DNA from 4 places in the Pseudomonas sp. AC070 genome. Region 4 is predicted to be linked to each of the others. Evidence: predicted binding sites of a transcription regulator. Region 4 holds the regulator's gene; each other region holds the start of a gene.
The links. The regulator sigma-54, encoded in region 4, starts transcription at its own class of promoters, with help from an activator protein. The targets are predictions, from matches to a motif close to ANTGGCATNNANNTTGCTNT.
Positions count from the first base shown of each region.

Region 1: the regulator sigma-54 is predicted to act here: its motif matches at 4,263-4,282, upstream of ACZZ0Q_RS13710 (circularly permuted type 2 ATP-grasp protein).
Region 2: the regulator sigma-54 is predicted to act here: its motif matches at 5,300-5,319, upstream of ACZZ0Q_RS12895 (CmpA/NrtA family ABC transporter substrate-binding protein).
Region 3: the regulator sigma-54 is predicted to act here: its motif matches at 1,888-1,907, upstream of ACZZ0Q_RS16785 (flagellar basal body rod protein FlgF).

Region 1 is NZ_OZ409871.1:3,054,659-3,061,901, forward strand. Features, by position in the region: gene ACZZ0Q_RS13690 (efflux transporter outer membrane subunit) at 1-98, shown strand, start outside; gene ACZZ0Q_RS13695 (peptidase) at 253-987, opposite strand; gene ACZZ0Q_RS13700 (transglutaminase family protein) at 1,076-1,870, opposite strand; gene ACZZ0Q_RS13705 (alpha-E domain-containing protein) at 1,867-2,817, opposite strand; gene ACZZ0Q_RS13710 (circularly permuted type 2 ATP-grasp protein) at 2,820-4,229, opposite strand; gene ACZZ0Q_RS13715 (type 1 glutamine amidotransferase) at 4,836-5,543, opposite strand; gene ACZZ0Q_RS13720 (ribonuclease E inhibitor RraB) at 5,683-6,024, opposite strand; gene ACZZ0Q_RS13725 (alpha/beta hydrolase) at 6,234-7,181, opposite strand; gene ACZZ0Q_RS13730 (flavin-containing monooxygenase) at 7,165-7,243, opposite strand, start outside.
Region 2 is NZ_OZ409871.1:2,907,718-2,914,960, forward strand. Features, by position in the region: gene nirB (nitrite reductase large subunit NirB) at 1-531, opposite strand, end outside; gene ACZZ0Q_RS12890 (molybdopterin-dependent oxidoreductase) at 1,129-5,145, shown strand; gene ACZZ0Q_RS12895 (CmpA/NrtA family ABC transporter substrate-binding protein) at 5,440-6,645, shown strand; gene ACZZ0Q_RS12900 (ANTAR domain-containing response regulator) at 6,661-7,236, shown strand.
Region 3 is NZ_OZ409871.1:3,732,955-3,740,197, reverse strand. Features, by position in the region: gene ACZZ0Q_RS16795 (flagellar hook assembly protein FlgD) at 1-416, shown strand, start outside; gene flgE (flagellar hook protein FlgE) at 448-1,773, shown strand; gene ACZZ0Q_RS16785 (flagellar basal body rod protein FlgF) at 1,968-2,708, shown strand; gene flgG (flagellar basal-body rod protein FlgG) at 2,755-3,540, shown strand; gene flgH (flagellar basal body L-ring protein FlgH) at 3,652-4,362, shown strand; gene ACZZ0Q_RS16770 (flagellar basal body P-ring protein FlgI) at 4,375-5,472, shown strand; gene flgJ (flagellar assembly peptidoglycan hydrolase FlgJ) at 5,483-6,739, shown strand; gene flgK (flagellar hook-associated protein FlgK) at 6,775-7,243, shown strand, end outside.
Region 4 is NZ_OZ409871.1:930,970-938,212, reverse strand. Features, by position in the region: gene lptC (LPS export ABC transporter periplasmic protein LptC) at 1-291, shown strand, start outside; gene lptA (lipopolysaccharide transport periplasmic protein LptA) at 278-850, shown strand; gene lptB (LPS export ABC transporter ATP-binding protein) at 850-1,575, shown strand; gene ACZZ0Q_RS04080 (RNA polymerase factor sigma-54) at 1,735-3,246, shown strand; gene hpf (ribosome hibernation-promoting factor, HPF/YfiA family) at 3,372-3,680, shown strand; gene ptsN (PTS IIA-like nitrogen regulatory protein PtsN) at 3,695-4,159, shown strand; gene rapZ (RNase adapter RapZ) at 4,178-5,032, shown strand; gene ACZZ0Q_RS04060 (HPr family phosphocarrier protein) at 5,067-5,339, shown strand; gene pmbA (metalloprotease PmbA) at 5,391-6,737, opposite strand; gene yjgA (ribosome biogenesis factor YjgA) at 6,835-7,243, shown strand, end outside.

The sequences.
Region 1 (7,243 bases), 2.1 Mb from region 4:
TGTTTCAGGCCGAAGAAGGTGGCGTGCAACTACGGTTGGCGCGGATGCAGGCGGCGATTGCGTTGTACAAGGCGTTGGGGGGTGGATGGCGGTCGTAGCAATCGCGTCTGCCGCTGCCCTCTCCCCCGGCCCCTCTCCCGCAAGCGGGCGAGGGGTGACTGTGGCCGGGCAAAAGAGGTAAGCCCAAACGCGCATTGAGCCCCCTCTCCCGCTTGCGGGAGAGGGCTGGGGTGAGGGGCCGTGCTGTTGGCCCTACGCCGAATACTCCGGCGGCAACGGCGGCAACTCGTCCAGCAACTGGCTCAACCCCACCGACCACTGCTGGCGAACCCCTTCAAAATACGGGTCACTTTCCAGCACGCGAAATCCGGCTGGCACTTGCAGGCTGTCGGCTTTGTACACGACCACGTCCAGCGGGAAGCCGACCGACAAATTACTGCGAATGGTCGAGTCGAACGACACCAGCGCGCAGCGCAAGGCTTTGTCGAGGTCGGTGTGGTAGTTCAGAGCGCGGTCGAGGATCGGTTTGCCGTATTTGCTTTCGCCAATCTGGAAGAACGGCGTGTCGTCGGAGGCCGAGATGAAATTGCCCAACGGGTAGATGTTGTACAACTCAGCCGGCTGGCCGCTGATTTGCCCGCCGACCAGAAACGAGCAGCTCAGATCAACGCCCGCCGCCATCGGCGAGTTGGCGTCGCGCGCCATGACTTCCCGCATCGTGTCGCCCACCAGCGTGGTGGCGCCGTACAGGTTGACCACGTTGTTAAGGTGCACGCCGTCGTGGTTCAGGCGCGTGCGCAGCAGGTTGATCACCGCTTGCGAGGTGGCCAGGTTGCCGGCGGTTTGCAGCACGATCAGGCGCTCGCCAGGTACGGCGAACACATGCAGTTTGCGAAAGGTGGCGATATGGTCGACACCGGCATTGGTGCGCGAGTCAGAGACAAACACCAGGCCTTCGGCCAGGTTCAAAGCAACGCAATAGGTCATTGGTATCCACACAGGCAAGGACGCCCGAGGTAGCAACTACTGCGCCGGGCGTTATGGAAATTAACCGCTTATTGCGCGGCTTTTGGCGTTACTGCTGTTGCACACGCATCGGCGACACTTCGACATGGGCGTGCATCTGCTCCACACCGCCGCCTCGGCGCATACCGCGTACTGGGCAGGCGTCGAGGTAATCCAGGCCGACAGCCAATTTCAGATGACGCTCGGGTTTGGCCAGGCAGTTGGTGACGTCGAAGCTGTACCAGGCGCCATCAAGCCAGGCTTCAGCCCAGGCGTGACTGGCGAGGTGGTCGTCGCTGTCGGTGAACAGATAACCCGACACATACCGCGCCGGAACGCCCAGGCTGCGGGCGCAGGCGATAAACGCATGGGCTTGGTCCTGGCACACGCCTTTACCACCGGCGAAGGCTTCGGCCGCGCTGGTTTGCACGTCGGTGACGTCGGGCTGATAACGGATGCGCGCGTTGAGGCCGAGCATCAAATCAATCATGCAGGAGCGGTCGCGACGGCTGCTGCATTGCACCAGAGCGAACTCGCGCAAGGCCTGATCAGCCTCGGTGAGCTTGGTGGTGCGCAGGAACGGCAGCGGCGATTGCTCTTCGTGCTCGCACTCGCTCGATTCGTCGATTTCAACCTGGCCGCGTGCGCCGAGCAGAATGCTTTCGTGCGGCTCGTCCAGGGTCAGCACGTGAAGAATATTGCCGTAGGGGTCGAGCTGCGCGCGCACCGGGCGGGGCAAGTTCAGTTCCCAGCTGATCACCTGCTGACGCTCGCTGTCGTGCGGGGTCATGCGCAGGTATTGGATGCTGTTACGCACCTGATCTTCGTAGTGATAGGTGGTGTCATGGCTGATTGAGAGTCTCATGCGACCTCCAGGTAAGACGTTTGAATGGCCTGGCCTAGCTTGCGCACCAGCAGGATGAAATCGGTGAGCCAGCCGTGCAGGCCCTCGTCGAGCACTTCATTGATGCTGGTGTAACGCAGGCGCGCTTCCAGCTCCGCCGCCAGACGCTGCGCCGGCCGGCCGTTTTCTCCCGGCAGGCTGGCGAGCATCAGGTGCAGTTCGTCCATGCACGAGCGCAGGGAACGCGGTACATCGGGACGCAGCAACAACAGCTCGGCCACCTTGCGGGTGCCGGGCGAGCCACGGTAGATCTCGGCAAATGCCTCGAAGGACGACAGCGCCCGCAGCAAGGCGGTCCACTGGTAATAACTGCGCGCCGGGCGGCCATCGTTTTCGTCGATGTCTTCGCCGAGCATTTCGTAGCGAGCATCGAGCAGGCGCAGGGTGTTGTCCGCGCGTTCGATGAATGTTCCCAGGCGAATAAAGCGGTATGGATCGCCACGCATGATGGTGCCGAAGGTGGCGCCCCGGAACAGGTGCGAACGTTCCTTGGCCCACTCGCAGAAACGGCTGATGCCGTAACGGCCCAGGCCCTGTTCAGCGATGCCACGAATCTCCAGCCAGGTGGCGTTGATGTTTTCCCACATGTCGGCGGTGATGCGCCCGCGCACGGCATGGGCGTTGGTGCGCGCCGCTTGCAGGCAGCAGTAAATGCTGGCCGGGTTTTCCGAATCCAGGGCAAAGAAATGCAACATGCGCTCGGCATGCAGCGGGCCGTGGCGTTCCAGGTATTCATCCAACGTGCCGGTAATCAACAGCGGCAGCGCCAGTTCTTCCAGGCCATTGCCGCGCCCGTCTTGCGGCATCAGCGACAGCGAATAGCTCACTTCCAACATGCGCGCCAGATTCTCGGCACGCTCCAGGTAACGGGACATCCAGTACAGGTCAGAGGCAGTGCGGCTCAGCATAATTAGTCCTCCACCACCCAGGTGTCTTTGGTGCCACCGCCTTGCGACGAGTTCACCACCAGCGACCCTTCTCGCAACGCCACGCGGGTCAAGCCGCCTGGCACCACACGGGTGTCTTTGCCGGACAGCACGAAGGGGCGCAAATCGATATGGCGGGGCGCGATGCCGTTTTCCACGAAGGTCGGGCACGTAGAGAGGCACAGCGTCGGTTGCGCGATATACGCCTCGGGACGGGCGATCAACCGGGCGCGGAAAGTTTCGATCTCCGCCTTGCTGGCCGCTGGCCCCACCAACATGCCGTAGCCGCCGGAGCCTTGGGTTTCCTTGACCACCAGATGCTCGAGATTGGTCAGTACGTGCTGCAACTCCACCGGCTCGCGGCACTGGAAGGTCGGCACGTTTTTCAGAATCGGTTCTTCGTCGAGGTAGAAACGAATCATCTCGCCGACGTAGGGGTAAATCGATTTGTCGTCCGCCACGCCAGTGCCGATGGCATTGGCCAGCACCACATTGCCGCTGCGGTAGGTCGACAGAAGGCCCGGCACGCCGAGCATGGAATCCGGGTTAAACGCCAATGGGTCGAGGAAGGCGTCGTCGAGGCGGCGGTAAATCACATCCACCTGCTTGGCGCCGGCGGTGGTGCGCATAAACACCTTGTCGTCGCGCACAAACAAGTCGGCACCCTCGACCAGTTCCACGCCCATTTCACGGGCCAGGAACGCGTGCTCGAAATACGCGCTGTTAAAGCGCCCGGGCGTCAGCACCACGACGTTGGGGTTATCCAGCGGGCTGGAGCTTTTCAGGGTATCGAGCAGCAAATTGGGGTAGTGATCGATGGGCAGCACGCGCTGGGCGGCAAACAGCTCGGGGAACAGGCGCATCATCATTTTGCGGTCTTCGAGCATGTAGCTCACGCCGCTGGGGGTACGCAGGTTGTCTTCGAGCACGTAATACGTGCCATCGCCATCGCGCACCAGGTCGACGCCAGAGATATGCGCGTACAGATCGCGGTGCAGATTCAGCCCCTGCATCGCCAGTTGGTAACCCTCGTTGGCCAGCACCTGCTCGGCCGGAATGATGCCGGCTTTGATAATGCGCTGGTCGTGGTAGAGGTCGGCGAGAAACATGTTCAACGCCTGCACCCGCTGGATGCAGCCGCGCTCGACAATGCGCCACTCACTGGCCGGGATGCTGCGCGGAATGATGTCGAAGGGAATAAGCCGCTCGGTGCCTTGGTCGTCGCCGTACAAGGTGAACGTGATGCCAGCGCGGTGAAACAGCAGATCAGCTTCGCGGCGGCGCTGCGCCAGCAACTCATCCGGGGTGTCGGCCAACCAGCGCGCGAACTCCCGGTAATGCGGACGGCATTCGCCGTTCGCCAGGTACATCTCGTCATAAAAGGTGCGGGTCATGCCGTACTCCTTGTCACCCGGACGTGCATAGGTATTGCAAAGCCCGAGCCATCCGTCTTATTCGTTAAATATCAATCACTTGAAAATAAGACACTTACCCTGCGCACCATAATCGCGCATTCCTTGACGCACCGTGCGTGGGCACGCCCTGTTGCGCGGCACCCTTGAAGATAGCCGCTTCGCTTGGGTGTTTCCTTATGACCAGTGGAGTTGGGGTTGATTGCAACTAAATATGGGGGCTCTGAAGATCGGCGCGGTCGACAGTTGGGAATCCAGGCTCGGTCAGGTAATGGTGCTCGCCATGCAAGCCTGGATCCCGAATCGTCGGACCGCCGCCTTCGCGAGGATGACGGAGGTTTTTACTGCTGGCTGTATGTCGACGGACGCATTGCAGGAATGCGACAACCGCTAACAAAACACCCGTCATCCTCGCGGACGCGGGGATCCAGTATCTCGGAAAGATCGCCTTAGCCTGACCCACTCTGGATCCCGAACCGTCGGACCGCCGCCTTCGCGGGGATGACGGAGGTGTTAGTGATGGCTCTATTTGTAATGACGAATCGTAAAATCACGACAATCCCAAACAAAACACCCGCCCGCCCCACCTCACCCAAACGCCAACCCCAACCACCGCCGATAAAACCCCTCCGCCACCGCATTCAACGCCGCCACCTTCTGCGGCAAATCCTCAAGCATTTTGCGTTTCGACTGCTGACTCGGCTGGGTCTCGTCCAGCAAATGCTCAAAGTCGGTCAGCCACAGCTGCACCAGCTCTTCGGTCATTTCCGGGTGCCCTTGCAGGGCGAAAATTTTGTCGCCCCAGGCAAACGCCTGGTTCGGGCACCACGGGCTTGAAAGCAAGCGCTGGGCACCGGGTGGCAGGTCGAAGGTGTCGCCGTGCCATTGGTAGATCGGGAATTCGTCCGGCAGGTGTTCCAGCCACGGGCTGGGCTCGGTTTGGCTGGCCTGCCACAGCGGTTGCCAGCCAATTTCCCGGTACGGCATGCGGTGCACCTCGGCGCCGAGCGCTTTGGCCAGCAATTGCCCGCCAAGGCAATGGCCGATTAGCGGAATGTCGCGGGCGATAAACCGTTGCAGCGCGGCAATCTCGACATCCAGCCACGGCAAAGGGTCGTTGACGCTCATGGGCCCACCCATAATCGCTACGGCTTTGGGCTGCTCAAGGTCGTAACCGTCGAGCTCGCCCAAGTCGGCGCGCAGCACGGAGACATCCAGCTGGCGCTCGTCGAGCACCCGCGCCAGATGGCCCGGCGGGCAATAGTCGACGTGGGTAAGAATCAGAATGTCGCTCATCACTGAACCGCCTCTTTTTCCACCTGATCAGGCAAACGTCGTGCCGAGGCAGAGTCAGCGTTTCAGAAAAAGTCGCCGCGCACCGACCCGCTTGTGGCCGGCCGGTGCTTTCGGGGTTATGTCACCCGGCGTCAGCGGGTCAAACCCGCAAGCCTTTGAGTTCCTGCGTAACGCCCCAACCGTCGAGAACGCCACCCAACGGGGCGACCATCGACTCCAGGTCATGCTCGAACGCACCAATGCCGTCATAGGTGGCGTACATGACTTTGCTGATCAACACGTGCCAGGCGCCGTCGTCACGCTCGCTCACCTGGGCATTGAGTACTTCACTGCGAAATTTTTTCGCCACCTGGCGGGCCCGCTCCTCATCGGGAAAAATGGCGTAAAACTCGATTGGGTGAATGCGGGCAAAGTCGAAGCCGCCCTCTTTCATCCGGCGCAACACATTGCTGCTGATGTCGTTATGGCTTGCTGTGCTCATGATGCGACCCCCTCACATGCGATGGATGGTTTGACCGCTTTCCCATTGCTGCTGCCAGCTGACTGCGCTGACGTTGCGACAGGCCTGAAAGACCCATCACCCGAGGCTTGTTGCATTTGCGTACTGCGGCGTAGAGCGTGTGCTAGCGGGCGCCCAGCAAGGACGCCCTATTCCAGCGTAGTGCCTTTCCCACATTTGTGCAGCGTGGGTTACAGACCTTTGCGTTCTGCGATGGCCGCAAAGCGCGTCTGGATAAAGCTGCCGACCCGCGCCATGGCCACGTCGGCGATGTCCAGCAACCCGGCGTGAGCCTGAAATACATGCCAGCAGCCTGGATAGCGTTGCAGGTGAACATCCACGCCGGCTGCGGTGGCGCGCTCGGCAAGGCGCAGGCTGTCGTTGAGCAGCACTTCGTCTTCCCCGACCTGAATAAGCAGGGGCGGCAAGCCGCTCAGGTCGGCGTACACCGGCGACAGAAACGGGTCGCGACGATCAACCTGCGGCGGGCAAAACAGCGAGCCGGCCTGGTGGATCCAGGCCAGGCTCAGCAATGGATCGCCCGCGGGCGGCTGGTGCAACTGGGTAAGGCTGGCGTCTGTCAGCGGCGAGAAACACACCAGCGCCGCCGGCATTGGCAGCTCGTTTTGCTTGATGCGCAAAGCCAGGCCGAGCGCCAGATTGCCGCCAGCCGAATCGCCACCAAGCATGATCTGCTCGCCGCCGTAGCCTTGAGCCAACAGCGCCTGATAGGCCGCCAGGCCATCGTCGAGCCCGGCGGGAAACGGGTGCTCGGGCGCCAGGCGGTAGTCCAGCGCACACACGGCCAATTGGCCGCGCTTGGCCAAATGCCCGGTGATGGCGCGGTGCGTGGCTGGCGAGCCGATCAGGTAGGCGCCGCCATGGAAATAGAGCATCACCCGATCGCTCTGCTGCGCCGGCCGCTGCCACTCGCAGGGCAATCCGGCGAGCGTCTCGGCGCTGCGGCTGACTCCACGCGGCGCGACTGTGGATGCAGTCAATGCGCGCAGAATCGTGCGCTGGGCGGCGATCGGCATCGGTGGGCGGATCAGCCCGCGAAACAGCACCTTCAAACTGGTGCGCAACACAGCGGCCAAAACGCGCTGGCTCAAGCGCGGCGGTTCAACGAATGCAGTCATAGTTCGCAAGCTCCGGGCGACGGGTGTGATGGCGGTAGGTAAAGGTGAAACCGGGCCAGTTG
Region 2 (7,243 bases), 2.0 Mb from region 4:
CACCACATGGGCTTCAAGGCCGAGCGACTTCAGGGCGTTGGCCGCTTCCAGGCCCAGCAAGCCGCCGCCGACGACCACGCCACGGCGGGCGTTTTTCGCGGCGGCCTGAATGGTGTCCAGGTCCGCCAGGGTGCGGTAGACCAAACGCGAGTCGCCGGCCGCGCCTTCAATCGGCGGCACGAACGGATAGGAACCGGTGGCCAACACCAACTGGTCGTACGGCACGCAGCCATTGGCGGTGATCACTTCCTGGCGGGCGCGGTCGATTTCCAGCACCGGCACACCCAGATGCAGGGTCACGCCGGGCGTCTGGTACAGCGCGGCCTCGCCCAAGGCCAGCGACTCGGCATCGCGGCCGCCGAAGTACTCAGACAAATGCACACGGTCATAGGCGCGCAGCGGTTCTTCGCTGAACACCTGAATGCGGTAATGCGCCAAGGCGCCCCGCTCCACCAGTTGCTCGACACAGTGATGGCCCACCATGCCGTTGCCGATTACCACCAGGGTTTGCAGTTCATTTGTGCTGTTCATAGACGTACCTGCCAGAGCCAACGCGGTTTTGTCGAAGCAAAAAAAAAGCGCCCGGAACCAAAAAGGTTCCAGGCGCCTTTGCCTGTTCGTGCTGCCGGCCCTTGAGCCAAAGCAGTCATGTAGTACCCGGGCCGTTAGCGGCCAGACGATCGCCATTGATCGACAGGGCATCCCACACGCTGCAACGCGGCGGGTTGCAGTCTCGTATGCAGCGGTTGTGCCAGAAGGAAAACAACAACGGCGCAGAGGCCGTGGCGTGGGGGTTTTGCGCAGTGGCGTGGGGGCGTTGCCGCGCCCGAATCTGGAGCCAAAACAGTGCGACCACCTGCCCGACGCCCCAATTCGGACCCAAGAAACCCTGTGGGAGCGGCTTTAGCCGCGATGCTCTTAGCAGCCAAAGCATCGCGGCTAAAGCCCCTCCCACGGGGGTGTGCAGGGCTCGCGAGGTTGTTGGCCCAGCCATTGCTACACACACACGCAAAGGCCATCAACGTCGATGGCCGCACTTTCAGGCAAAGGCGCCATGCAGCCCCGTTGAAAAACGGTGCGCTGCATGGCGCCTTTTTCGTTTCAGCGGGGAATGGCATGGGCGAGATCATCACCAGCAAAAGCGTACGCAGCGTGTGCCCTTATTGCGGCGTGGGCTGCGGCATTGTCATGCAGGTGGAAAACAACCTGATCGTCAAAGTGTCCGGCGACAAACAGCACCCCACCAACGCCGGCCGGCTGTGCACCAAGGGCAGCACGTGCGGCCAAGCGGTGGCCAACAGCGGGCGCATGGAACACGCCTTTATGCGCCAGGAACGCAACCGCGACCCGGTGCGCGTGGGCATCGAACAGGCAATCGAGGCCACCGCCAGCCGCTTGCGCAGCATCATCGACACGCACGGGCCAGACGCCGTGGCCTTGTATGTGTCCGGGCAAATGTCGCTGGAAGCCCAGTACCTGGCGAACAAACTGGCCAAGGGTTTTATCCGCAGCCGGCATATCGAATCCAACTCGCGGCTGTGCATGGCCAGCGCTGGCAGCGGCTACAAGCTGTCGCTCGGCGCCGACGGCCCGCCCGGCTCGTACGACGATTTCGAGCACAGCGATGTGTTTGTGGTGATCGGCTCGAACATGGCCGACTGTCACCCGATTCTGTTTCTGCGCCTGCTCGACCGCTTAAAGGCCGGCGCCAAACTGGTGGTCATCGACCCGCGCCGCAGTGCCACGGCCGACAAGGCCGATCTGTTTTTGCAGATTCGCCCGGGCACCGACCTGGCCCTGCTCAACGGCCTGCTGCACCTGCTGGTCGCCAACGGCCACAGCGACAAAGCCTTTATCCAATCCTTCACCGACGGCTGGGAGGTGATGGAAGATTTTCTCGCGCTCTACACGCCCGCCTACGTCGCCGAAATCACCGGCCTCGCCGAAGCCGATATCCGCCAGACCGCGCAATGGATCGGTGAAGCCGCCAACTGGATGAGCTGCTGGACCATGGGCCTCAACCAGAGCATTCACGGCACCTGGCACACCAACGCGCTGTGCAACCTGCACCTGGCCACCGGCGCCATTTGCCGGCCGGGCAGCGGACCGTTTTCCCTCACCGGCCAACCCAATGCCATGGGCGGCCGCGAGATGGGCTACATGGGCCCCGGCCTACCCGGCCAGCGCTCGGCGCTGGTTGCCGACGACCGCCAGTTCATCGAACAGCTGTGGGCACTAGAACCCGGCGCCCTGCGCGCTGAAGCCGGCGACGGCACCGTGGCGATGTTCGAGCAAATGCGCGCCGGGGCGATCAAGGCTTGCTGGATTATCTGCACCAACCCGGTGGCCAGCGCGCCCAATCGGCAGACGGTTATCGAGGCGCTGCAAGCCGCCGAACTGGTGATAACCCAGGACGCTTACCTCGACACCGAAACCAACCGCTACGCCGACATTCTGCTGCCCGGCGCGCTGTGGGCCGAAGCCGAGGGCGTGATGATCAACTCCGAGCGCAACCTCACCCTCATGCAAGCGGCCGTGCAGCCGCCCGGCGACACCCTGCCCGACTGGCAACTGATCGCCCGCGTGGCCTGCGCCATGGGCTACGCCGAGGCCTTCCGCTACACCAGCGCGGAGCAGGTGTTCGAAGAAATCAAACAGGCCGCCAACCCCGGCACCGGCTACGACATTCGCGGCGCCAGCTACGCCCGCTTGCAGCAGGCGCCGGTGCAATGGCCGTGCGCGAGCGAGGCGACTGGCGAGCGCAACCCGATCCGCTACCGCAGCGAAACCACCCTGCGGTTCCCCACCGCCAGCGGCAAAGCGCAGTTTTTCGCCCGCCCTTATCTGCCGCCCGCTGAACTGCCCGACGACGACTACCCGCTGGTGCTCAACACCGGCCGCGTGCAGCACCAATGGCACACGCTGACCAAGACCGGCAAGGTGCCAAGCCTGAACAAACTCAACCCCGGCCCGTTCGTGGAAATTCACCCCAGCGACGCCGCGCGCCTGGGCATTCGTGCCGGCAGCAAGGTGGAAATTCTCTCACGGCGTGGCCGCGCGGTGTTGCCAGCAGTGGTCAGCGACCGGGTGCAGTTAGGCAACTGTTTTGCGCCGTTTCATTGGAATGATGTGTTTGGCGAACAGTTGGCAATCAACGCCGTCACCAGCGACGCCATCGACCCGATTTCCCTGCAGCCGGCGTTCAAGTTTTGCGCTGTCGCCTTGCACCCCGTCAGCCCACCCGACGAAGCGCTGCCCTCGCCCTCCGCCAAGGAATTTGCTCCGATGACAATCGATGCCTTCGCCCGCCAGCTCAACCTCGACGGCCCGGCCCCACTGGCGTTGGCCAGCGACGAGCAGCTGTATATGCAAGGCTTTCTGCTGGGCCTGCGCAACGAGCAAGCGCGCCAGGCCGGCGTGCCTACGCTGCCCGCCAGCGCGCCGTTTGCGCCGAACAATCGGCTGTTGGTGAACGGGCTGCTGGCCGGTTTGTTCTCCCGCGCCGCTGAAGCGCCCAGCGCCGAAACCGACAGCGGCGAGGCGCCGTGGCTCGTTCTTTGGGCTTCGCAAACTGGCAACAGCGAAACCCTCGCTGCCACCTGCGCCGAACGCCTGGGCAGCGCCGGTCAGCGGGCGAAGCTGCAAGCCATGGACGAGGCCAAGCTGGACGACCTGCGCAACGCCGCCGGCGTGCTGTTAGTGACCAGCACCTTTGGCGACGGCGACCCGCCCGACAACGCCAGCGACTTCTGGCACAGCCTGCAAAGTGCCGAGGCCGACGCCCTGGTCAACAGCCGCTTTAGCGTGTTGGCTCTGGGTGATTCGAGCTACCAGCAATTTTGCGGCTTCGGCCGCAAGCTCGACGAACGCCTGGCCGCCCTCGGCGCCGAGCGTTTGCAGCCGCGCCTAGAATGCGAGCCCGACTTCCACGCCCCCGCCGAGCAATGGCTGACGCAGCTGTGCAGCCGCTTCGCCAGCAACAGCGCCGCGCCCGCCCTGCTGCGCCCGACGCCAAGCGAAAGCAGCACGTACAACCGCGCCAACCCGCTGCGAACCACGCTGGTGCACAACCAGGTGCTGAACCGCCCGGGCTCGGTCAAAGAAACCCGTCACCTTGCCTTCGACCTGACCGGCCACGACTTCCCCTACCAAGCCGGTGACGCGCTGGGCGTGTGGCCGAGCAACGACACCGCGCTGGTCGATGAACTGCTCGCCACCCTGCGGCTTGATGGCGACAGCACCGTCGAACTCGACAATCAGGCGTCGATGCCGCTGCGTGAAGCCCTTACCGAGCACCTGGAAATCGCCCGCATCAGCCCTGATCTGCTGCGCCGCGTGGCCGGGCACAACGGCAGTCCGTTTCTGCAAGAACTGCTGCACGAAGGCAATCAGGCGGCGCTGCAAGATTGGCTATGGGGGCGGCAGGTGCCGACGCTGCTGCGCGAATACCCCATCGCCCTCGACGCCCAACAACTGGCGCGCCTGCTCAAACCGTTGCAGCCGCGCCTGTACTCGATCAGCTCCAGCCCGACCGTGACGCCAAACGAAGTACACCTGACCGTCGCCGTGGTGCGTTATCAGCATCAAGGCCAGGCCCGTGGCGGCGTGTGCTCGACCTTTCTCGCCGACCGCGCCGCCAACACGGGCGTGCGCATCTTCCTGCAACGCTCCACCCACTTCCGCCCGCCGCAAGACCCGGCCACGCCGCTGATCATGATCGGCCCCGGCACCGGCATCGCCCCGTTCCGCGCCTTTTTGCAAGAGCGTCAGGCCCAAGGCGGCACCGGAAAAAACTGGCTGTTCTTCGGCGAACAGCGCGCCGTGAGCGACTTCTACTACCACGATGAACTGCGCACCTGGCAACGCAGCGGCCTGCTCACCCGCCTGGACACCGCGTTCTCGCGCGACCAGGCCGAGAAGATTTACGTGCAACAACGCATGCTCGAAGAAGGCGCCGCCCTCTGGCAATGGCTGCAACAAGGCGCCTACGTGTGCGTGTGCGGCGACGCTAGCCGCATGGCCAAAGACGTGGATGCCGCGCTGAAAAAGATCGTGCAGGTGCACGGCAAAATGACCGCCGGGGCGGCTACGTTGTATGTGAGTGGGATGAGTAAGGATCGGCGGTATTTGCGGGATGTTTATTAGCGGCGCGCATTGCCTGTTGGATGTTTGTCAGGGCATCAATTCTGGATTCCCGCGTGCGCGGGAATGACGGAGGTTTTTGTAACGATCACCGTCATCCCCGCGCAGGCGGCGGTCCGGCGATCCGGGATCCAGAATCTCAAGGCTAACCACGATATCCGGCACACCCTTTGCTCTCCCATTCTCAAAGACCATCATCAGGCCAACCCCAGTCATGACAACGGCGTCGTGCGCAACTGGCCCTCCAGGCCGGACGCTACGGCGCTTTTTTTTGCAATACGGTTTGGGAACAGCGCCATGAGCGACTCAAGCAATCCCCTGGATGCCCTTCACGCCCTCGCCTGGGTGGCCGGCAGCGATGCGCCGGAAAAGAACGTGCTGAACCTGGGCTTCATGCCGCTCAGCGATTGCGCCTCGGTGGTGGTCGCCGCCACGCAGGGCTTCGCGCAGCCCTATGGATTAACGCTTAACCTCAAGCGCCAAAGCTCGTGGGCTGGCCTCAGTGACAAGCTGCTGTGCGGCGAACTCGACGCGGCGCACAGCCTGTACGGCATGGTCTACGCCCTGCAACTGGGCATCAGCGGTGCGCCGGCCACCGACATGGCGGTGCTCATGGGCCTGAACCAGAACGGCCAGAGCATCAACCTGTCGCAGCCGTTGAAAGACGCTGGCGTGACCACGGCCAGTGCACTGAACCTGCGCGCGCACCAAAGCGGCTCAAAATTGACCTTCGCGCAAACCTTCCCGACCGGCACCCACGCCATGTGGTTGTACTACTGGCTGGCGAGCCAGGGCATTCATCCGCTGCAGGATGTGAACAGCGTGGTTGTGCCGCCGCCGCAAATGCTCGCGCACCTGCAAGCCGGGCGTATCGACGGTTTTTGCGTGGGCGAGCCCTGGGGCGCGCACGCCATTGCCCAGGAGCAAGGTTTTACCGTCACCACCAGCCAGGCGATCTGGCCGGACCACCCGGAAAAAGTGCTGGCCAGCACTCGCGCGTTTGTCGAGCAATACCCCAACACCGCGCGCGCGTTGGTAATGGCCGTGCTGGAAGCCAGCCGTTTTATCGAAGAAAGCCCTGAGAACCGCCGCAGCACCGCGCAGTTGCTCAGCGCCAGCGAGTTTCTCGATGCGCCGGTCACAAGCATCGAACCGCGCCTGCTCGGCCGTTATAGCGACGGCCTGGGCGCCAGCTGGCACGACGAACACGCCCTGCGCTTCCACGCCCACGGCGCGGCGAACTTCCCGTACCTGTCGGACGGCATGTGGTTCATGACCCAGTTCCGCCGCTGGGGCCTGCTGCGTGAAGAGCCCGACTACCTCGCCGTGGCGCATCAGGTGCAGCAGCTTGAGCTTTACAGCCGAGCGGCCGGCAGCCTGGAAATCACCGTGCCGGCCTCGCCCATGCGCAGCAGCCAGTTGCTCGACGGCAGCGTGTGGGACGGCAGCGACCCCGCCGCCTACGCCCGCAGCTTTGCCTTGCACGCCTTTAGCGATCAGTAAGCGGAGCCGCCAGCCATGTTGCGAATTCTGCTGATCAACGACACCTCCAAGAAAGTCGGGCGCCTGCGCGCCGCCCTGAGCGAAGCCGGTTTCGAGGTGATCGACGAATCCGGCCTGACCATCGACCTGCCCGCCCGCGTTGAAGCCGTGCGCCCCGACGTGGTGCTGATCGACACCGAATCGCCGAGCCGCGATGTGATGGAGCAAGTGGTACTGGTCAGCCGCGACCAGCCCCGGCCGATCGTGATGTTCACCGACGAGCACGACCCGGACGTGATGCGCCAGGCGATTAAATCCGGCGTGAGCGCGTACATCGTCGAAGGCATTCACGCCCAGCGTTTGCAGCCGATCATGGACGTGGCCATGGCCCGTTTCGAAAGCGACCAGACCCTGCGCGCCCAACTGCACGCCCGCGACCAGCAACTGGCCGAACGCAAACGCGTGGAACTGGCCAAAGGGCTGCTGATGAAAATGAAAGACTGCAACGAGGATGAGGCTTACACGCTGATGCGCAGGCAGGCGATGAGTCGGCAGCAGAAATTGATTCAGGTGGCGGAGCAGATTATTGCGATGAGTGAGCTGTTGAATTAATCCTTTC
Region 3 (7,243 bases), 2.8 Mb from region 4:
TGCAAGCCTCGTCGCTGGTGGGCCGCAAAGTGATTCTGTCCACCGACACCGCCATGGTCGACACCAAGGAAACGTTCAAAGGCTCGATTGCCCTCACCAGCGGCACCGACAACCTGTTCGTCAACGTGCTCGACAGCAAGGGTTCGCAAGTGGCGCGGGTCAACTTGGGGCAGCAGAAAACCGGCCAGGTCACGTTTATGTGGGATGGCAAAGATTCCAGCGGCAACGTCTTGCCGCCTGGCAAATACAGTTTCGAAGCGAAGGCGTCGGTCGGAGGCAAAGAAGTGGCGATGGGCACCAGCCTGCCGGCCAACGTCGACAGCGTGACCCTGGGGATCAACGGCGGCGAAATGCTGCTCAACCTCGCAGGGCTCGGCAGCATCGGCATTTCCAAAGTTCAAGTGATAGGTCAATAACTGCCGGCAACCCGGCGTTCAGGAGCATCCCATGTCGTTCAATATCGGACTTAGCGGTATCAAAGCCGCCTCCAGTGACCTGAATATCACTGGTAACAACATCGCCAACGCCGGCACCGTGGGCTTTAAACAGTCCCGTGCCGAATTCCAAGACCTGTATTCCTCGTCCATGCTGGCCTCCAGCAGCAACGCCATCGGCAGCGGCGTGTTGCTCGGCAACGTGGCGCAGCTGTTCAACCAGGGCACTATCGACTACACCGAAAACGCCCTGGACATGGGTATCAACGGCAACGGCTTCTTCGTGACCAGCAACAACGGTTCGATCAGCTACACCCGTGCCGGTTACTTCGGTACTGATAAAGAAGGCTTTATCGTCGATAACAACGGCTACAACCTGCAGGGCTATTCGGTAGACGGCAACGGCCAGCTGCAAAACGGCATCGTCGGCAACCTGAGCATTCAAACCGCCAACCAGGCGCCGCGTGCCACTACCGCGATTACCCAGAGCTTCAACCTGAACTCCTCGAGCAAGGCGCCGACCACCACGCCGTTCGACCCGGCGGATCCCACCACCTACACCTCGTCCACCTCGGTGAACATTTACGACGCCCAGGGCAACGCCCACGTCATGACCCAGTATTTCCTGAACAACGCCAACCCAGCGGCAACTCCGCCCGTGGCGAACAACTGGACCATGAACGTACTGATCGACGGCCGTAACCCGCAGGATCCGACCAGCACTACGCCGTTGAACTCGACGTTGACCTTCGACGGCGCCGGCCAATTGGCAACCGTTACGCCAAATACCGCTGGCCTGACCTACGCCAACAACAAACTCAGCATCAACAACTGGGTGCCGGCGCAATCCGACGGCGGCACGCCACCGGTGTGGTCTGCCAATGGCGCCGCCGCCTCGACAGCGGTGACCCTGGATATCCGCGGCTCCTCGCAGGTATCCAGCACCTTCGCCGTTAACAAAGTCACCCAGGACGGTTACACCACCGGCCAACTGTCGGGCCTGGAAATTGACGACACCGGCCAGGTATTCGCTCGCTACACCAACGGCCAGTCGAAGATTCAAGGCCAAGTGATTCTGGCCAACTTCGCCAACGTGCAGGGCCTGACCCCAGTCGGCAAAACCCAGTGGGTTCAGTCGGCGGATTCGGGCGAGCCCGTGGTCGGTACGCCGCGTGCCGGCACGTTGGGTTCGTTGACTGCTGGTGCGTTGGAGTCGTCCAACGTCGACATTTCCACCGAGTTGGTCGACCTGATCGTGGCGCAGCGTAACTACCAGGCCAACGCCAAAACCATCGAGACCGAAAACGCCGTGACGCAAACCATCATCAACTTGCGTTAACACGGTTGCCGCTGGCGGCAAACCGTCGCCGCACACCTGCAAAGGGCTTCTCTGGAAGCCCTTTGTTATTTTAGAAATCCCTTTTTTATCAACGGTGTACAGAATTTTCTCGAGATTGGCACGATGCCTGCTTTACAGCTTGCATAGAGCCGCAGGCCGTCAACGTTTGGCTGGCCCAATCTCGGAGAATCACCATGGATAAAATGCTGTACGTCGCCATGACAGGGGCAAGCCAGAACACCCTGGCCCAGCGCGCCCATGCCAACAACCTGGCGAACATCTCCACCAACGGTTTCCGCCGCGACTTCGAACAAGCCCGCTCGATGCAGGTGTTCGGCGACAGCTTTCCGTCGCGCGTGTACGCCATGAGCGAACGCCCCGGCACCGACTTCACGCCCGGCACCTTGCAAGACACCGGCAACCCGATGGATGTCGCCGTCAGCGGCCAGGGTTGGGTGGCCGTGCAAGCGCCCGATGGCAGCGAAGCCTACGTGCGCACCGCCAGCCTGAAAATCGACGCCCTTGGCCAACTGCGCACCGGCAGCGGCTTGCCGGTATTGGGCAACGGCGGACCGATTGCCGTGCCACCGGAACAGAAAGTGGAGATCGGCGAAGACGGCACCATTTCCATTCGCGCCCTTGGCGAGGCGCCGAATGTGCTGGCCGAGGTGGACCGCATCAAGCTGGTCAACCCCGACCTCAAGCAAATGGAAAAGGGCCCGGACGGCATGATCCATTTCAAAGGCACCACGCCGCCGCTGGCCGACAACACCGTGAAGCTGACGTCCGGTTTCGTCGAGACCAGCAACGTCAATGCGGTGGAAGAGATGACCTCGATCCTCTCGCTGTCCCGCCAGTTCGAACTGCAAGTGAAGATGATGCGAACGGCCGAAGACGACGCCACGTCCCTGGCGCGTGTTTTGCAACTTAGCTAACCATCAGTACACGGCGCCGTGAAACCGGCGTCCGAGGAGAATCAACATGCTTCCGGCTCTGTGGGTCAGTAAAACCGGTTTGTCCGCCCAGGACATGAACCTGACGACCATTTCCAACAACCTGGCGAACGTGTCCACCACGGGCTTCAAGCGCGACCGCGCTGAATTCCAGGACTTGCTCTACCAGATCCGCCGTCAACCCGGCGCCCAAAGCACCCAGGACAGCCAACTGCCGTCCGGCCTGCAACTGGGTACCGGTGTGCGCATTGTCGGCACGCAGAAAATGTTCACCGCCGGAAGCCTGCAAACCACCGAGCAGCCGCTGGACATGGCGGTCAACGGCCGTGGTTTCTTCCAGATTCTTCAGCCCGACGGCACCATCGCTTACACCCGCGACGGTAGCTTTCACCTGAACTCCGACGGCCAGGTCGTAACCTCCAACGGCTTCCCGCTGGAGCCGGCCATCGTGCTGCCCAACGAAGTGCGCACCTTTACCGTCGGCGAAGACGGCACCGCCTCGGTGACCACCGCCGGCAACGCCCAGCCGCAAATCGTTGGCAACATCCAGACCGCCGACTTCATCAACCCGGGCGGCCTGGAAGCCATCGGCAACAACCTGTTCCTGGAAACCGCCTCCAGCGGCGCGCCGCAAGTGGGTACGCCTGGCCTTACCGGCCTGGGCACTATCGAACAGAACACCTTGGAAAACTCCAACGTCAGCGTGGTGGAAGAGATGGTGAACATGATCACCACCCAGCGCGCCTACGAAATGAACTCCAAAGTGATTTCAACGGCCGACCAGATGCTGTCGTTTATTACCCAGAATCTTTAATCGCTAACCGGATTTAACCGCAGCCCGTTAGGCCCGCCATAAGGAGCTGGTAGGCACACGGTGGTTCGGTCTGGTGTTGGCACTGCGCAAAGAATGTGTGAGGTACGTGTTATGAATCGGCTTGTTCTTCTTCCCCTGCTTGGCCTGGCTGCTTTGAGCGGTTGCGTCGCGCCTCCACCCAAGCCGAACGACCCGTACTACGCGCCTGTGCTACCGCGCACGCCGCTGCCGGCTGCGCAAAACAACGGCTCCATTTACCAGACCGGGTTTGAAAACAACCTGTACGGCGACCGCAAGGCCTATCGCGTGGGCGACATCATCACCATCACCCTTAACGAGCGCATGTCGGCCAGCAAGAACGCCAACTCGGACATCGCCAAAGACAGCGCCACCTCGCTGGGCCTGACCTCCTTGTTCGGCGGCGCGGTATCGACCGACAACCCGAGCACCAGCCTCAACCCGCTCAAAGCCGGCAACCTGAGCCTGGACGCCAGCTACGGCGGCTCGCGTGATGCCTCCGGCAAAAGCACCGCCGCGCAAAGCAACAGCCTCACCGGTTCGGTCACCGTAACCATCGCCGAAGTGCTGCCCAACGGCATTTTGTCGGTGCGCGGCGAGAAGTGGATGACGCTCAACACCGGCGACGAACTGGTGCGCATTGCCGGCCTGGTACGGGCTGATGACATCGCCACCGACAACACCGTGTCCTCGGCCCGCGTGGCCGACGCCCGCATCACTTACTCGGGCACTGGCGCATTTGCTGACGCCAACCAGCCCGGTTGGTTTGACCGCTTCTTCATCAGCCCGCTGTTTCCTTTCTGAGTACCGGTCATGATGAAACGACTGCTAACCGCCTGCTGTTTCCTGCTCGTCGCCTCGGCGGCGCAGGCTGAGCGGATCAAAGACCTGGTCACCATCCAGGGCGTGCGTGCCAACCAACTGATTGGCTACGGTTTGGTCGTGGGCCTTAACGGCAGCGGCGACCAGACCACGCAAACGCCGTTCACCGTGCAAACCTTTAACAACATGCTGGCGCAGTTCGGCATCAAGGTGCCGGCTGGCGGCAACGTGCAATTGAAAAACGTGGCGGCGGTGTCGATTCATGCCGACCTGCCGGCGTTCGCCAAGCCCGGGCAAACCATCGACGTCACCATCTCCTCCATTGGTAACGCCAAAAGCCTGCGCGGCGGCAGCTTGCTGATGACGCCGCTCAAAGGTATCGACGGCAACGTGTACGCCATCGCCCAGGGCAACCTGGTCGTCGGCGGCTTCGATGCCGAAGGCGGCGACGGCTCGAAAATCACCGTTAACGTGCCCTCGGCCGGCCGCATTCCCAGCGGCGCCACGGTTGAGCGTCCAGTGCCGAGCGGTTTCGACCAGGGCAACACGCTGACCCTGAACCTCAATCGCCCCGACTTCACCACCGCCAAGCACATGGTTGACCAGATCAACGAACTGCTCGGCCCAGGCGTGGCGCAGGCCATCGACGGCGGTTCGATCCGCGTCAGCGCGCCGTTAGACCCCAACCAGCGCGTCGACTACCTGTCGATTTTGGAAAACCTCGAAGTGGACGCCGGTCAGGCGGTGGCGAAAGTCATCATCAACTCGCGCACCGGCACCATCGTCATCGGCCAGAACGTCAAGGTTCAGCCGGCCGCCGTCACCCACGGCAGCCTGACCGTGAGCATCACCGAAGACCCGATCGTCAGCCAGCCCGGCGCCTTCTCCAACGGCCAGACCGCCGTGGTACCGCGCTCGAAAGTGGATGCGGCGCAGGAAACCAAGCCGATGTTCAAATTCGGCCCGGGCACCACGCTGGATGAAATCGTACGGGCGGTTAACCAGGTGGGCGCTTCGCCGTCCGACCTGATGGCCATTCTTGAAGCGCTCAAGCAAGCCGGCGCTTTGCAAGCTGATCTGATCGTTATCTGAGGAGGCAGCCATGGACGCGAAATTCACATCCGGAGTTGGCTCCACGCTCGACAGCGGCGCGTACAGCGACATCAATCGCCTGGCTAACCTTAAGGTCGGCAAAGACCGCGACAGCGAGTCGAACATCAAGAAGGTAGCGCAGGAATTTGAGTCGCTGTTTCTTAACCAGATGCTCAAAGCCCAGCGTTCGGCGAACGAGGCGTTCTCCGAAGGCAACTTCATGAACAGCAACGAAGCCAAAACCTACCAGCAAATGTACGACCAGGAGCTGGCGGTAAAAATGTCCAAAGAGGGCGGCATCGGCCTGGCCGATGTGCTGGCGCGGCAAATGTCGAAAATGAACAAGGGCACCCATCGGCCCAATCCGTTCGGGCAAACCGCTGACGCCAACGCCATCACCGCGAGCGGCGCCAGCGCCACCACCGGCACCGACGGCGCGAACAAAACCCTGACCAACCGCGCGGTTAAAGAATTGCCGGCCGTGGACAGCGCCCGTGACGATTCGAAAATGCTCAACAAGCGCCGCCTGTCACTGCCTGGCAGTCTTACTGATCGTTTATTAGCCGGTATTGTCCCAACTACAACAGCCGGGGCGACCGCCGACGGCAAGCCGCTGGCGCAGAACGACTGGCTGGCCGCGAACACCACCAGCAACACCGCCACCATCGGCAAAGGCGCCACTAGCAAGAACGCCGAGCTGAACGCCATCGACGCCAGCAGCGGCCGCCGTCTGGCCCAGCCACCGTTGGCACCTGGCAAAGCAGCGTTCAAGTCGGCCGATGAGTTCATCGCCACCATGTTGCCGATGGCCAAGGAAGCCGCCGCCAAGATTGGCGTCGACCCTTCCTACCTCGTGGCCCAGGCCGCGTTGGAAACCGGTTGGGGCAAGTCGATTATTCGCGACTCCGACGGCTCCAGCAGCCACAACCTGTTCGGCATCAAGGCGGCAGGCAACTGGCAAGGCGACTCGGCGCGCGCGCTGACCACCGAATACAAAGGCGGCCAGGCGGTAAAAGAAGCGGCGAAGTTCCGCTCTTACGACAGCTTCCAGGACAGCTTTAACGACTACGTGAGCTTCCTGCAGAACAACGACCGTTATGACGATGCGCTGGATGCCACCGCCAACCCCAAGCAGTTTGTGCGTGAGTTGCAACAGGCCGGCTACGCCACCGACCCGCAGTACGCCAATAAAGTGGCGCAGATCGCCAAGCAGATGCAGACGTACCAAACCATCGCCGCGGGCGAATCCACCGCCACGCGTTTGTAAGGATGCAGGGATGAGTTTTTTAGTGAGGAATCGACATGGCTGACTTGTTATCGGTAGGGCTGTCAGGACTGCGCGCTGCGCAGACCGCGCTGACGGTCACCGGGCATAACATCACCAACGTCAATACGCCCGGTTACTCGCGCCAAGAGTCTGTGCAGCAGACCAACATCGCCCAGTTCACCGGCGCCGGTTACATCGGCTCCGGTGCCCAAGTGGTAGATGTGCGCCGTTTGGCCAGCGATTTCCTCACCAACCAGGTGCGTACCGCCACCGCCTCGAACAGTGAGCTGCAGTCGTTCAAAAGCCAGATCGAGCAGCTCGACTCCCTGCTGTCCAACAGCACCACGGGTATTAGCCCGGCCTTGCAGAAGTTCTTCGCTTCCCTGCAAACCGCCTCGCAGAATCCGTCGTCGGTTGCCGCCCGTGAGGCGGTGTTGTCGCAGGCCGGTGGACTGTCCGACTCGTTCAACACGCTGTATGACCAGTTGGATAAACAGAACAGCC
Region 4 (7,243 bases):
GCCGAGCCGTGGCACGTTCAAAGCGAGCGTGGCGAAGTGGCGCCAGGCGGTACCGAGGTCGAGCTGATCGACAATGTGCGCATCGCCCGCACCGATGAAAAAAATCGCCCCACCATCATTACCAGCAGTCGCATGACCGTGTTCCCGGACAAGGAATTTGCGCAGACCCAGCAAGCCGTTAGAATCGAGGCCGCCAATGGAGTGACCACGGCTAACGGAATGAAAGCGTATTTGAAAGACAGCCGGGTGCTCCTGCTGTCCAACGTAAGAGGCCAGCATGAGGTTCGTTAATAAATTCTCCCTTCACACCCTGTCCTTGCTCATGAGTCTGGGTGCGGCGATTGCCAGCTCCAGCGCCTGGGCATTGCCAACGGACCGCGAGCAACCCATTCGCGTGCAGGCCGACAGTGCTGAACTCGACGACAAACAAGGCGTAGCCGTATACCGCGGCGACGTCGTCATTACCCAGGGCAGCATGAAGATCACTGGCCACACAGTGACCATCACGCAAAACGCCACGGGTGACATCGAAGTGTTCACCGCCGTGGGCACCCCCGCCTACTACGAGCAAAAGCCAGCGGTCGACAAAGAGATCGTCAAGGCCTATGGCCTGACCATCCAATACTTCGCCGCTAAAGACCGCATCGTGCTGATCGACCAAGCCAAGGTGATTCAGGAAGGCAACACCTTCGAAGGCGAGAAAATCGTCTATGACACCCAGCGCCAGATCGTCAACGCCGGCCGCGCCAATGGCACCAACGTGACCACACCGCGCCCACGCATCGACATGGTCATCCAGCCCAAGAACAAACCCGCTGGCGCTCAACCAGCCGACAAACAGGCGCAGTAATGGCGACTCTCAAAGCCCAACATCTGGCCAAAGCCTACAAAGGCCGCCAGGTGGTTCGTGATGTCAGCCTGTCGATCGAAAGCGGCCAGATCGTTGGCTTGCTGGGTCCTAACGGCGCCGGCAAAACCACGTGCTTCTACATGATCGTGGGCCTGGTCAATGCCGATCAGGGCCGCGTACTGATCGACCAGGACGACGTCACCAGCCTGCCCATGCACGGCCGCGCACGTGCCGGCATCGGCTACCTGCCGCAGGAAGCGTCCATTTTCCGCAAGCTGTCGGTGGCCGATAACATCATGGCCATTCTGGAAACGCGTAAAGAGCTCGACAGCGCCAGCCGCCGCAAGGAACTGGAAAGCCTGTTGCAGGAATTTCACATCAGCCACATTCGCGACAACCTCGGCATGAGCTTGTCCGGTGGTGAACGCCGCCGTGTAGAAATCGCCCGGGCCCTGGCCACCGCGCCGAAGTTCATCCTGCTCGATGAGCCCTTCGCTGGCGTAGACCCGATTTCGGTTGGCGACATCAAGCAGATCATTCATCACCTCAAAGCCAAAGGCATTGGCGTGTTGATTACTGACCACAACGTGCGTGAAACCCTGGATATCTGCGAGACCGCGTACATCGTCAACGACGGCCAATTGATTGCCGAAGGCGACGCTGAAACCATCCTCGCCAACCAGTTGGTGAAAGAGGTTTACCTGGGTCACGAATTCCGCCTCTAAGAGCGTTCTGTAGCCGCAATCAGATGCGCACTACAGACTTCGATTGAGGACTAGGCAAACGCCTCAGACTTAGGCATATAATTTGCTTCCTGGTGGCGCTTCGGCGCCCTCGTTGTGGAAGCGCGTATGCGCCGGCGAATAAGGTCTTAAGCCCCCTCCATGAAACCATCGCTCGTCCTAAAAATGGGCCAGCAGCTGACGATGACACCGCAGCTGCAACAAGCCATCCGCTTACTCCAACTGTCCACGCTGGATCTTCAACAAGAGATTCAGGAGGCGCTGGAGTCCAATCCCATGCTCGAACGCCAGGAAGAAGGCGAGGACTTCGATAACAGCGATCCGCTGGCCGATGGTGCCGAAAGTGCGCCGCCCGCACCGAACAACGAAGAGTCCTACCAAGACACTAGCTACCAAGAAACCTCGGCGCCCACCGTCGACAACTTGGAAGACGGCGAATGGGGCGAACGCATTCCCAATGAGCTTCCCGTCGACACGGCGTGGGAAGACATCTACCAAACCAGCGCCAGCAGCCTGCCCTCCAACGACGATGACGAGTGGGATTTCACCACCCGCACCTCGGCTGGCGAAAGCCTTCAAAGCCATATGCTCTGGCAGCTCAACCTGGCGCCGATGTCCGACAAGGACCGCCTGGTTGCCGTCACCCTGATCGACTGCATCAACGATCAGGGTTATCTGGAAGAAACCCTAGAAGAAGTGCTGGAGGCGTTCGATCCGGAGCTGGATATTGAGCTCGACGAAGTCGAAGCCGTGCTGCACCGCATCCAGCAATTCGAACCGTCCGGCATTGGCGCCCGCGACCTGCGCGAATGCCTGTTGCTGCAACTGCGTCAGTTGCCAACAAAAACCCCGTGGCTGGCCGAAGCGCAGCGCCTGGCAGGCGATTACCTCGACCTGCTCGGCAACCGCGATTACAGCCAACTGATGCGCCGCATGAAGCTCAAGGAAGACGAGCTGCGTCAGGTCATCGAACTGATTCAAAGCCTCAACCCGCGCCCGGGTTCGCAAATTGAAGCGAGCGAGCCGGAGTACGTGGTGCCCGACGTGATCGTGCGCAAGCACAACGACCGCTGGCTGGTGGAGCTCAATCAGGAAGCGATGCCCAAGCTGCGGGTCAATCCGCAGTACGCCGGCTTCGTTCGTCGCGCCGACTCCAGCGCTGACAACACCTTTATGCGCAATCAGCTGCAAGAGGCGCGTTGGTTTATCAAGAGCCTGCAAAGCCGCAACGAAACATTGATGAAAGTGGCCAGCCAGATCGTCGAACACCAACGGGGCTTTCTCGACTACGGCGACGAAGCCATGAAGCCGCTGGTTCTGCATGACATTGCTGAAGCGGTGGGCATGCATGAATCGACGATCTCGCGCGTTACCACGCAAAAATTCATGCACACCCCGCGTGGCATTTATGAGCTGAAGTACTTCTTCTCCAGCCACGTCAGCACCTCCGAAGGCGGCGAATGCTCGTCAACGGCGATACGCGCAATCATCAAAAAACTGGTTGCGGCGGAAAATGCGAAAAAGCCGTTGAGTGACAGCAAGATCGCTGGTTTACTGGAGGCACAGGGCATTCAGGTAGCCCGTCGCACAGTCGCCAAATACCGCGAATCCCTCGGGATAGCGCCTTCCAGTGAACGTAAGCGACTGATGTAAACGCCTGACACGGTTCGCCTGCGAACCTGGCGCTGGCAAGACGGCTACACTGATCCAAGGCCAAAGTGTTCCGGCGACAAGCCCGTTAGCTTGTCTCTTACACACGGCAATAAGGAGAAAGCGGTATGCAAGTCAACATCAGTGGACATCAGCTGGATGTGACCGACGCCCTACGCGACTACATCGACGAGAAACTCAGTCGACTGGAACGCCACTTCGACAAGATCACCAACGTGCAAGTGACCATGGAGGTCGAGAAGCTCAAGCAGAAAATCGAAGCGACTTTGCACATCGCCGGGGGCGAAGTGGTCGCCAACGCCGAACATGACGACATGTACGCAGCCATCGATCTACTCACCGACAAACTCGACCGCCAACTTATCAAACATAAGGAAAAGCAACTGGGTCGCCTGCAAGGCGCCACAGCTCGCTGACACCACCCCAACCCATGATTCGACTTGAAAATATCCTGACCCCCGGCCGCTCCCTCGTGGGCGTGCCGGGAGGCAGCAAAAAGCGCGTACTCGAACAAATCGCCAACCTGGTCGCACGCGAGTTGCCCGACCTCGATGGCCAAGACATTTTCGAAAGCCTGGTGGCGCGCGAGAAACTCGGCTCCACCGGCTTTGGCAATGGCATCGCCATTCCGCATTGCCGCCTGCCGGGCTGCACGGCTCCCATCAGCGCCCTGCTGCGTCTCGATTCCGCAGTCGATTTCGACGCCATCGACGGCGCGCCAGTCGACTTGCTGTTTGTGCTGTTGGTGCCCGAAGCGGCCACCGATGAGCACTTGGAATTGCTTCGTCAGATCGCCAGCATGCTTGATCGCAGCGAGGTTCGTGACCAATTGCGCCACGCCCCAACCAGCGAAAGTCTTTACCAGGTCGTCGTCGACGTTCAAAACGGCCGCTAGACGAACAGGTGACTGTGCATGCGTTTGATCATCGTCAGTGGCCGGTCCGGTTCAGGTAAAAGCACAGCGCTCGATGTGCTTGAAGACAACGGTTTCTACTGCATCGACAACCTGCCCGCCGGGCTCTTGCCCGAGTTGGCCGAACGCTCCCTGCTGCACACCGAACTGGTTCAACCGCTGGTGGCCGTGTCCATCGATGCACGCAACCTGCCCAGCCAGCTCAAACGCTTTCCCGAACTGCTCGCCGAAGTGCGCGCCCGTCACATTCAGTGCGATGTGCTGTACTTGGACGCCGACGACGAAACCCTGCTCAAGCGCTTCTCCGAAACTCGCCGCCGCCACCCGCTGACCACGGACGAGCGTTCGCTGGCCGAAGCCATCCGCGATGAAAGTGTGCTGCTGAGCCCGATCACCGACCTGGCCGACCTCAAGGTCGACACCACGCACCTCAACCTCTACCAACTTCGTGACACCCTCAAGCTGCGCCTGCTGAACAAACCGGAGCCGGGCACTGCGTTTTTGGTCGAGTCGTTTGGCTTCAAGCGTGGCATGCCGGTCGATGCCGACTTGGTATTCGACGTGCGCTGCCTGCCCAACCCGTACTGGAAACCCGAACTGCGTGAGCATTCGGGCCTGGATTCGGTGGTGTCGGACTATTTGCAGGAACAACCGGACGTACAGGAAATGTACGACGACATTTACGCCTACCTGCACAAATGGCTGCCGCGCATTGCCGCCAGCAACCGCTCGTACGTCACCGTGGCCATCGGCTGCACGGGCGGTCATCATCGCTCGGTATACCTGGCGGACCGGCTGGGAAAAGAACTGAAGAAAACCCTGAAAAACATCCAGGTTCGTCACCGCGATCTCTAGAACCGCGGGACTCTATAGAAGGACTTAAGCAGCGATGCCTGCCTGTGAAATCACCATCATCAACAAGCTCGGCCTGCACGCACGCGCCGCTGCCAAATTCGTCGGCGTGGCGGGACGTTTCCCCTGCCAGATTCGCATTGGCCGCAGCCCGGAAAGCTGTGTGGACGGCAAGAGCATCATGGCCGTCATGATGCTGGCCGCCGGCAAAGGCACCGACATTCACCTGAGCACCGAGGGCGAGCAAGGCGACGAAGCGCTGGCGGCCTTGGTGGAGCTGATCAACAACCGCTTCGACGAAGGCGAATAAAGCCCAGCGCTTAAGCAAGCGCGGCGCACGACAGGCGTGCGCCGGCCGGCATCAGCTACCGGCCACTGTCATTTTCTCGATCAATACCGACCCGGTGCGCACGTTGCTGCGCAGCTCCAGATCGTTACCCACCGCGACGATTTGCTTGAACATGTCGCGCAGGTTGCCCGCAATGGTCACCTCCTGCACCGGGAACTGAATCTCCCCGTTCTCCACCCAGTAGCCACCGGCACCGCGCGAATAATCGCCGGTCACCATGTTCAGCCCTTGGCCCATGAGTTCGGTGACCAACAAGCCGCGTCCCATGCGCTTGATCAGCGCTTGCTGGTTTTCATCGCCATGGCTGACGAACAGGTTATGCACGCCGCCCGAGTTGGCCGTGCTCGGCATGCCCAGTTTGCGCCCTGAGTACGTGCCGAGAATGTAGGAACGCAGCTCACCGTTTTCGACAAACGACTTGGCATAGGTCGCCAGCCCGTCCCCATCAAACGTGGCGCTGCCCAAGGCGCCGCGAATGTGCGGGCGCTCTTCAAGGCTTAGCCATTCGGGAAACAACACCTGCCCCAGGCTGCCTTCCAGAAAGGATGACTTGCGGTACAGGTTGCCGCCCGATACCGCCGACAGAAAATGCCCGAACAATCCAGTGGCCAGCTCGGCGGCAAACAGCACCGGCACTTCGCACGTTGGCACCGGGCGCGCGCCCAAGCGGCTAACCGCGCGCTCGGCGGCACGACGGCCAATGCTGACCGCGTCAGCCAAGTCTTCACCGCGACGGCTCACGTCATACCAATAATCACGCTGCATCAGGCCGTCAGCTTCGGCAATCATCACGCAGCTCAGGCTCTGCCGCGTGCTGGCGTAGCCGCCGACAAAGCCGTGGCTGTTGCCGTAGACGCGGCAGCCGCGGTGGGTGTTCAGGCTGGTGCCGTCGGCGTTTTTAATGCGCGCATCGGTGGCGAACGCCGCCGCTTCACATTCCAGGGCGCGCTCGATGGCTTGTTCGGGAGTGATGTCCCAGGGGTGAAACAGGTCGAGGTCCGGCAAGTCGCGCGCCATCAGCTCGGCGTCGGCCAGGCCGGCACAGTCATCCTCAGAGGCATGTTTGGCGATGGCCAGTGCGGCCGCCACGGTTTCACGAATGGCCGCATCGCCGCTCGCCGAGGTGCTGGCCGAGCCTTTGCGTTGACCGAGATACAAGGTGATGCCAAAGCCCTGGTCGCGGTTGAACTCGACGGTTTCCACCTCGCCCTGGCGCACCGAGGTCGACAACCCCTGCTCCACCGATACCGCCACTTCGCAGGCGCTGGCGCCCTGGGCTTTGGCCTCGGCGATAATCCGCGCCACTTGCTCCTGCAATTGCGGCAGGGCCTGCGGCCCAACTACGTCTGCTGCACTCATAACCTACAACTCCAGTTCAGAGACCAGTCACCTGGCCAGGCCGGACAAGCGGCCTTCGACTCGTTATCATGGCGGCGTTTCCAACTGGATCGACCCCATGTCTGACTATTCCGACGACTTCTCCGAAGAGAAGAGCAAAAGCCAAGTAAAGCGCGAGCTGCACGCGCTGGTTGACCTTGGCGAGCGCCTGACCACGCTCAAACCCGCCCTGATCGAGAAACTGCCACTGACCGACGCCCTGCGTCGCGCCCTGGCCGATGCGCCGAAACACACGGCTAACATCGCTCGTAAACGGCATATCCAATTCATCGGCAAGCTGATGCGTGATCAGAACGTCGATGAAATTCTGGTACTGCTGGACCAGCTCGATGCCTCGACCCGGCAGTACAACGAACGCTTCCACAATCTGGAACGCTGGCGTGATCGCTTGGCCACCGGCACCGACGATGTGCTCGAAGCCTTCGTCGCCGAGTACCCGGACGCCGACCGCACCCATCTGCGTCAGC